Regions from separate parts of the Neobacillus phoenicis genome, predicted to be linked through region 1. Evidence: riboswitches for the same ligand, from Rfam matches in the RefSeq annotation. Region 1 holds a riboswitch; the other holds the start of a gene.
The links. A riboswitch is a leader RNA that binds a small molecule or an ion and turns the genes downstream of it on or off. The one in region 1 is predicted to bind cobalamin.
Positions count from the first base shown of each region.

Region 2: another riboswitch for cobalamin. It lies ahead of AA0X95_RS18845 (DUF4430 domain-containing protein); the one in region 1 lies ahead of AA0X95_RS15005 (ribonucleoside-diphosphate reductase subunit alpha).

Region 1 is NZ_CP154847.1:2,880,423-2,884,858, forward strand. Features, by position in the region: gene AA0X95_RS14995 (iron-containing alcohol dehydrogenase) at 1-1,169, shown strand, start outside; gene AA0X95_RS15000 (acyl-CoA thioesterase) at 1,194-1,595, shown strand; cobalamin riboswitch at 1,699-1,898, shown strand; gene AA0X95_RS15005 (ribonucleoside-diphosphate reductase subunit alpha) at 2,029-4,317, shown strand; gene AA0X95_RS15010 (ribonucleotide-diphosphate reductase subunit beta) at 4,333-4,436, shown strand, end outside.
Region 2 is NZ_CP154847.1:3,638,171-3,642,606, reverse strand. Features, by position in the region: gene AA0X95_RS18860 (bifunctional 3,4-dihydroxy-2-butanone-4-phosphate synthase/GTP cyclohydrolase II) at 1-818, shown strand, start outside; gene ribE (6,7-dimethyl-8-ribityllumazine synthase) at 1,048-1,518, shown strand; gene AA0X95_RS18850 (5' nucleotidase, NT5C type) at 1,534-2,106, shown strand; cobalamin riboswitch at 2,417-2,605, shown strand; gene AA0X95_RS18845 (DUF4430 domain-containing protein) at 2,734-4,436, shown strand, end outside.

The DNA of each region.
Region 1 (4,436 bases):
AATTTATTTCGCCAAAGAAAATTTACCATGGGGCAGGGTCATTAACAAAATTAAAAGATATACTAAAGGATTTACAAGCTAAAAGAGTTTATTTATTATCTGACCCTATTGTAAAGGACTTAGGTGTGATTCAACCCATTCTGACCATCTTGGAAGAGCTAAATATTGAATTTCAATTAGATACTAATGTTGTGCCGGAGCCTCCAATAGTGGTGGGGAATCAAGTGGTAAGTGAAATTAGAAAATACAATCCTTGTTTAGTTATTGGTGTAGGCGGAGGGAGTGCGCTGGATTTAGCAAAGGCTGCTGCCGTCCTTGTAGAAAACGAAGGCTGTGTAGAGGACTATTTAAATTTAAGCGGAACGAAAAAGCTTTCAAAAAAGGGGCTACAAAAGGTTTTAATTCCGACGACATCTGGAACGGGTGCAGAGGTTACAGATATCGCTGTTTTTTCTTTAGAGGAAACCAAAGATGTTATCACTCACGAATATTTGTTGGCTGATTATGCAATTGTCGATGCATCGTTAACTTACACATTACCACCAAGAGTAACAGCTGCAAGCGGCATTGATGCCTTCACACACGCCTTAGAGGCTTATACTTCAAAAAACGCCACTCCACTAACCGATATTTTAGCACTAGAAGCAATGAGAAAGATAATTGATAGTATTCGTACGGCAGTAGAGAACGGTCAAGATAGGTTAGCAAGAGAACAAATGTCATTAGCCAGTTTATTGGCGGGATTAAGTTTTTTTAATGCAGGTGTGGCTGGGGTTCATGGTCTAGCTTACCCCCTTGGTGGCTTATATAAAATACCTCATGGGGAATCAAATGCTGTTTTATTACCTTACGTCTATGATTATATTTGGCCGGCTTGTTTGGAAAAAATCATGATTGTCGCTGACCTATTTTCGATAACGAGCAAGGGGAAAAGTGAAAAGGAAATCGCGCAGGAAGTGGTTCATTGCTTACTAGACTTAGTGCAAGATGTCGGTCTGCCTACAACACTAAGTGCGTATAACATCCAACGGAAGGATGTTAAACGGTTGGCTGAGAATGGGTTTAAACAGAAAAGGCTATTAAATAGGAGCCCAAAAGAGTTTACTATTGAAGCAATTGAGCAAATTTACGTCAAGGCTTATGAAGGAGTTATAACAAAAGATAACTAACTTATGGAGAAGGGGGAAGCCTTTATGTATAAAAAAGTCATTGAACCTCGTGTTTCTGAGACGGACGGGGTGGGTCATATCAATAATACAACCATACCAATTTGGTTTGAAGCAGCTAGAAACGAAATTTTCAAATTATTTACCCCTGACTCTTCCTTTGAAAATTGGAAAATGATTATTCTCAATATGAACGTGGATTATTTAAAACAAATATATTTTGGAAAGGATGTAGAAGTTTTTACATGGGTTAAAAGGATAGGAAATTCCAGTTTACAGCTTTATGAGGAAATCCATCAGGAAGGAAGAATTTGTGTAAAAGGAACAGCCACTTATGTAAACTTTAATCTCAAAACACAACAATCTGAAACAATACCTCAAGAGATTAGAAGAGAACTAGAACTGAACCTATATCAACGGAGTGAATGATATAGAAAAAGATGCTTGATATTTTATGGAATATATACTAGTATTTATTTTAACCGCTTTATACAAGATGTTGTTATGTTTTTGTTATTAAAAACCATATATTGTGTTTGCCTTGAGAAGAGATGCCGTTAGGCTTAATAGGGAATCTGGTGAAATACCAGAACTGCCCCCGCAACTGTAAATGCTGACGAAATGGGAAAACCACTGTATAAGAGAGTTTAATTGATTAGGCGCTTATACGGGAAGGGCTCATAGTAGGGAGAAGCATAAGTCAGGAGACCTGTCTTTCTTAAGATGTTTCAACTTCTTCGGGGATTGAGAAGATGAAACGGTGGCGACAGGAGACACCTGAAATTTTTTCGTCTTCCGTATTGTTATCGTTTCATCCGCTCAATTCACCTTGAGCGGATTTTTTTATTTTGGAGGAAAAACTATGACCATTATGGTACAAGAAGAGCTTGCTTCTGTTTTGGAAACTATTAATCAAGCTGAACAGAAATTTAACATTGATGCCTCTGATTTTAAAAAGCATATAAAACAGTTGGGAGGAACAGACTTAGACGTTAAAAAGCAAGCGCTATTTTATGCAGTTAACCAAATAGCATTAGATCAACCCGATTGGACATTCATGGCAGCTAGCTTGTATTTGGATGAATTATATTATGAAGCAGCAAAAAATCGGGGATATGAATCCACGAAAAAATATGGAGAATTTTATGAACTCATTAAGAAACTAACGGATATAGGAATTTATTCTAGTGACTTACTAACCCTATATAGTAAAGATGAAATACATAGTTTAGCAAAAGAGATCAGTCAAGATAAGGACCACTTGTTTAATTACATAGGATTATTCCTATTTGCAGATCGTTACCTTGCACGTGATTATGAACGGAACGTCTATGAACTTCCTCAAGAGCGTTTCATGATTATTGCTATGACGCTTATGCAGTACGAAAAGAACTCCATTCGCTTAAGTCTAGTAAAAGAGGCATATTGGGCTTTAAGCAACTTATATATGACAGTTGCAACTCCTACCTTAGCGAATACAGGAAAAAGCTTTGGTCAGCTCTCCTCATGTTTTATTGATACGGTTGATGATTCACTTGATAGCATTTATTTAAATAATTGGGATATTGCCAGGTTGAGTAAAGATGGTGGGGGAATTGGAATCTATTATGGTAAAGTTCGTGCTTTAGGTTCCGATATTAAGAAATTTAGAGGAAACTCTTCCGGTGTTGTCCCATGGATCAAGTTAGTAAACGATACAGCTGTTAGTGTTGATCAGTTAGGTCAGCGGCAGGGAGCCATTGCTGTATATTTGGATATTTTTCATAAAGATATTATGAATGGATTCCTTGACTTAAAAACAAATAATGGAGATGAGCGACGGAAAGCTCATGATATTTTTACCGGGGTTACTATTCCGGACTTATTTATGCAAAAACTTGAAGAAAAAAATGATATTGGTAAAAGTATTGGAGAATGGCATACGTTTTGTCCGCATCAGGTAAAACAGATCATGGGCTGGAAAGATGAAAATGGAAATCTTCTTGGATTGGAAGATTTTTATGATGAAAGTGATCATAAATATTTTTCCGAGAAATATGAGGAGGCGGTAAGTAACCCACTTCTTCCCCGTAAAACATATCGAGCTATGGATATTATGGCACGAATTATGGTTTCACAACTAGAAACAGGAACTCCGTACATGTTTTACCGTGACGAAGTGAACAGGAGAAATCCGAATAAACATCTTTTAGGTAAGGGGCGTACTTCTATCTATTGCAGTAACTTATGTACCGAAATTACGCAAAATATGTCACCTACAACGATTTTTAACGAATATCAGGACGAAGAGGGAAACATCGTAATGATACGTAAACCAGGTGATTTTGTTGTGTGTAATTTGTCTTCTATTAATCTAGCAAGAGCTATACCGGCGAACATCCTAGAAAGATTAATAAGTATACAAGTTAGAATGTTGGATAATGTCATTGACTTAAATACAATCTCAGTGGGACAGGCACAGATTACGAATAAAAAGTTTAGAGCCGTTGGCCTTGGAACGTTTGGTTGGCACCATCTTCTTGCACTAAAGGGAATTCAATGGGAATCCGATGCGGCCGTTCATTTTGCAGATGTATTATATGAAGACATTGCTTTTTACACCATTCGGTCTTCAATGGAATTAGCAAAAGAGAAAGGGTTGTATAGTCAGTTTAGCGGTTCTGAGTGGCAAACAGGTGACTATTTTACACGTAGAAATTACCAGACAGATAGGTGGAATGATTTAAAGAGGAAGGTAGCTATTCATGGTCTTCGAAATGGGTGGCTTATGGCTATTGCACCAAACTCTTCAACAGCAAAAATTGGTGGTTCAACAGATGGAATTGATCCTATCTATTCGGTGGAATACGCTGAAGAGAAGAAGAATTTTAAATTTAAAGTGACAGCACCTGACCTAAACCATCACACCTACAATTATTATCGTCGTGCAAGGCATGATATTGATCAAGTTTGGAGTATAAAACAGAACGCTGCTCGAGGACGTCATATTGATCAGGCAATTAGTTTTAACCTATATGTTCGACATGACATAAAAGCGAAAGATTTATTAAATCTTCATTTGGAATCTTGGAAGCAGGGGCTGAAGACAACTTATTATGTAAGAAGCACGACACAAGCTGAAATAGAAGAATGCGAGGCGTGCCATAGTTAATGGGAGGAGAACTTCATGGAAATTCATTCACCTTTATTAAAAATTAAACTACTAAATCCGAAGTTTCCGAATAAAACGACAGCAATAATTAATGGGCAGTCTTCAGGATTGCTTAACTG
Region 2 (4,436 bases), 760 kb from region 1:
TCCCGTTAATCGCAAAAAAAGGTGGAGTCTTGCGACGGACAGGACACACTGAGGCAGCTGTAGATTTAGCTAGATTGTGCGGCTCTAAGCCTGCGGGGGTCATTTGTGAAATCATGAATGAAGATGGGACTATGGCACGTGTTCCTCAGCTTAGAAAAATAGCAGATGAGCTAAACTTAAAAATGATTACTATTAAAGACTTGATTGAATATCGAAACAAAAAGGATAACTTAGTCAAACGTGAGGTGGAAATCAATTTGCCTACAGAATTTGGCACCTTTAAAGCTGTAGGGTATTCCAATCTTGTTGATGATAAAGAACATGTTGCATTAGTGAAGGGGGAAATCGACCCTGATACACCTGTTCTTGTCAGAGTTCATTCAGAATGTTTAACAGGAGATGTTTTTGGTTCCTACCGCTGTGATTGCGGGCCACAGCTTCATGCAGCCTTAAGTCAAATCAATCAAGCGGGAAATGGCGTGCTTTTGTACATGCGCCAGGAAGGACGCGGAATCGGCCTGTTAAATAAAATGAGAGCGTATAAGCTGCAAGAAGAAGGCTATGATACCGTTGAAGCGAATGAAAAGCTTGGCTTTGGAGCTGATTTAAGGGAATACGGCATCGGGGCTCAAATCTTGAAGGACTTAGGCATTAAGAAAATGATGCTGTTAACGAACAATCCCCGTAAAATTAAAGGTTTGAAGGGCTACGACCTCGAAGTAATTGAGCGAGTGCCACTGCAGATGGAAATGAGAAAAGAAAACGCCAATTATTTACGAACAAAGCATGATAAATTAGGGCACATGTTTCATTATTAATATAGACTGTGTTAAAGAACATTGTTAATTTCTATACTCTGTTGATTGGAGTGGAAGGCGCAAAGACTCCTGCGGGAGTAGCGGTCTCGGGAGACCCCGCAGGAGGAACGACGAGGAGGCTCCCGGAACGCCCCGCGGAAAGCGAAGTGTGCCTGGAACGGAAATCAACAGACCACTTTAACAAAGCCTTAATATAAAGACAAAAATATAATTATTTGGAGGCATACACATGGGACACACATTTGAAGGAAATTTAGTAGGATCAGGATTAAAAGTTGGAATCGTGGTTGGACGATTTAATGAATTTATTACCAGCAAATTATTAGGCGGAGCACAAGATGCGCTAAAAAGACATGGTGTTGAAGAAGCAAACGTTGATATCGCTTGGGTGCCAGGTGCATTTGAAATCCCGTTAATTGCTCAAAAAATGGCGAATAGTAAAAAATATGATGCAGTAATCACGCTTGGTACCGTTATCCGTGGCTCAACGCCTCACTTTGATTATGTTTGTAATGAAGCAGCTAAAGGTGTTTCAGCGACTGCATTAACTACTGGCATTCCAGTTATTTTTGGGGTGTTAACAACAGACTCCATTGAACAAGCTATTGAGCGTGCGGGAACAAAAGCAGGCAATAAGGGCTGGGATGCTGCTGTCTCTGCCATCGAAATGGCTAATTTATGTAGAAATATTGAGCAATAAGAAAGCAGACATCTGATGAAGTTTGGGTTTGATATCGATGATACATTAATAAATCTAAGAGAGCATGCCTTTCATTTGTATAATAAAAAATTACAGAAGGCTGTTCCTATTGAAGCTTACCATAGCTTAACAACTCTTGAAATCCATGAGCCTTTCGGGTTAAGTGATCAAGAAGGGAGCAGGATGTGGCATGATTCCTTGGAGGAGATTTATTACACAGACTGTTCACCGTTTCCACATGCCGTTGAGGTTCTGAACGAGCTTAAACTTGAAGGACATGAGATTTATTATATTACCTCAAGACCAGTGGAGCATTGTGAACGTACGAGAAACTGGCTAGTAAAAGCTGGTTTTCCCGTCGATGAACATTCTTTTTATTGCGGGATGAAGGATTCAGAAAAGATTAACATCATTCAAGATTTAGGGTTAGATTATTATTTTGACGACAAACCCGCAGTATTGGGGACTCTTATGGAGTCAGGATCAAAAGTATTAATGAAAAACAGCTCTTACAACCTACACATTCAACTGCCAAGAATTCATTGTTGGTCAGAGCTGAAGAAAATTCTACTTGAAGATAAAAAATAGGAGAAGGCTATGTGTGCCTTCTCCTATTTTTTATGGAAAACGACTAATATTTTTACAATTGAATTCCAATTTTTAATTAATTCCTGCTAAAATTACAAATTGTAGTGTAAAATTACACAATAAATTTAAAGTTTAAATTTTTTATCAGCGAATTTTCTGGGTTTATCAGCGAATCTAGAAATTTATCAGCGAATTTTCAACTGTTATCAGCGGATTTAAGAATTTATCAGCGAATCAAAAAAAGCACCATTATAGATATTAAATATATACAAACCTGACTGTTTTTTACTATAATAGGGTTAACATAAAAAAATAGCTCGGTAAAACAGGTGCTAAGGTCTTTGATAGACTTTAAGCTTAATAGGGAAGTTGGTTTAAAGCCAACGCGGTCCCGCCACTGTAAATGGGAGCAACCTAAATTTGTCACTGTCGATAGATGGGAAGACTTAGGGAGCGATGATCATGAGCCAGGAAACCTGCCTGTTTTTGAACACAACAGCCTACGCGGATAGGAGAGTGTTAAGAATAGAAGCGGTTTCTCGTTTCCTCCTTAACGTACATAACACTCCTCCTCCTTTTAGGGGGATTTTTTTATGTCTATTTAACTAGGAAAGGAAGAGTTTCAAAATGATGAAGAAAAGTAATGTGTGGATGGTCATGCTGCTAATTTTTACTCTATTCACGAGCGGACTACAAGCTCCTGTTCTAGCAGCTGACCAAGGGAAACAAGTGTCCATTACAATTTTGGGTTTGGATGGAGCTGACCCAATCTTAGCAAAATCCTCTGTTCAAATCAGTGATACTGAAACCGCAACAGCAGCGTTAATAGCAGCTGTTGGTGAAAGCAATGTTGAATTTTCTGATACCTCCTATGGGAAAATGCTCACAGGAATTAATGGGGTAAAAGCAGAAGGGACAAATTATTGGGCATTTTTTATCAATGGTGTTGCTGCACAGGTTGGTTCTGACACCTATGTCGTCCAAAATGGTGACCAATTAACGTTCCGTTTGACAGATTGGACAAAAACCCCACAGAATACGGTTTCGCTCAAAGTGGTTAATAGTGATAAAAGTAACGTTACTGATCAATCAGGAATTGAAGTGATTGGAAGTCCAACTGCATTTCAACTATTACAAGTAATTCTTGGCCCTGATAAGGTTGGATACAGTGAAAGCCACTACGGAAAAATGATTACCTCTATTAATGATATACAAGCAGAAGGCACAAATTATTGGGCATTTTACGTAAACGATAAAATGGCTGAGGTTGGAGCGGACAGCTATCAGCTTCAATCAGGAAATCAAATTAGTTTTAAACTTGAATCTTGGGAAGATGGATCAGGTGATGCTAACACTGGAGGAGAAGCAAACCCAAATCCATCTGGTGGAACGGTTTCTGAAAAAACAATTCAAACTTCCGTTGATTCAGCCAGCAAATATGTGTTGCAGAATAATCTAGGCGAATGGGAAGTAATTGCCTTAAAACAAACAGGACAGACAATTCCTGCTACATACATTGCATCAGTAAAATCTCTAGTCAAGGAAAAACAAGGGAAGTTCAATAGAATCACCGATACAGAGCGGTATGTTCTTGGAATTCTTGCAGCAGGTGGAGATCCAACCAACGTAGAAGGATTCAATTTGGTGGAGGCAATTTACAATGGTAATGTGACAAAGCAAGGGTTAATTGGGGTGTCCTATGCACTTATTGCATTAGATAGCGCGGACTTTTCCATTCCTGAATCAGCACAATGGACGAGAGAAAAGTTAGTCAAGCATTTGTTAGATAGACAAAATCAAGATGGCGGCTGGGCATGGGATGAAAGTGCTACCAGCGATATTGATACAACTGCGATGATTTTAACAGCTCTTGCTCCATATAAAGAACAGCCTGAAGTGAAGGGCAAGGTCGATGCTGCCATCCAGTATTTATCAACACAATATCAAGCATCAAAAATAAATAATAGCTCAACAGCAGCCCAGACCATCATTGCCCTGTCAACTTTAGGGGTGGATGCGAAAACAGCTCCATTTACAGGTCTTGTTGAATATTTTCTATCCTTCCAAAATGCCGATGGCGGCTTTGATTGGCAGGGAGGAGACGTAAGTGATGCGTTTACCACTTCACAAGGAATCCAGGCGTTAGCTTCGTATCAGCTGTATACAACAGGAAAAGGCTCCTTATATCAGCTTCCATTAGTTGAACAAAAGCCTGAAACGGAGAAGCCTGAGACTCAAACACCTAGTGAAGAGACACCAGCACAGACAACTCCTAATCAAGATAATGGTAGTAATAGTGTGAAGGGACATACGTTGCCAAATACTGCATC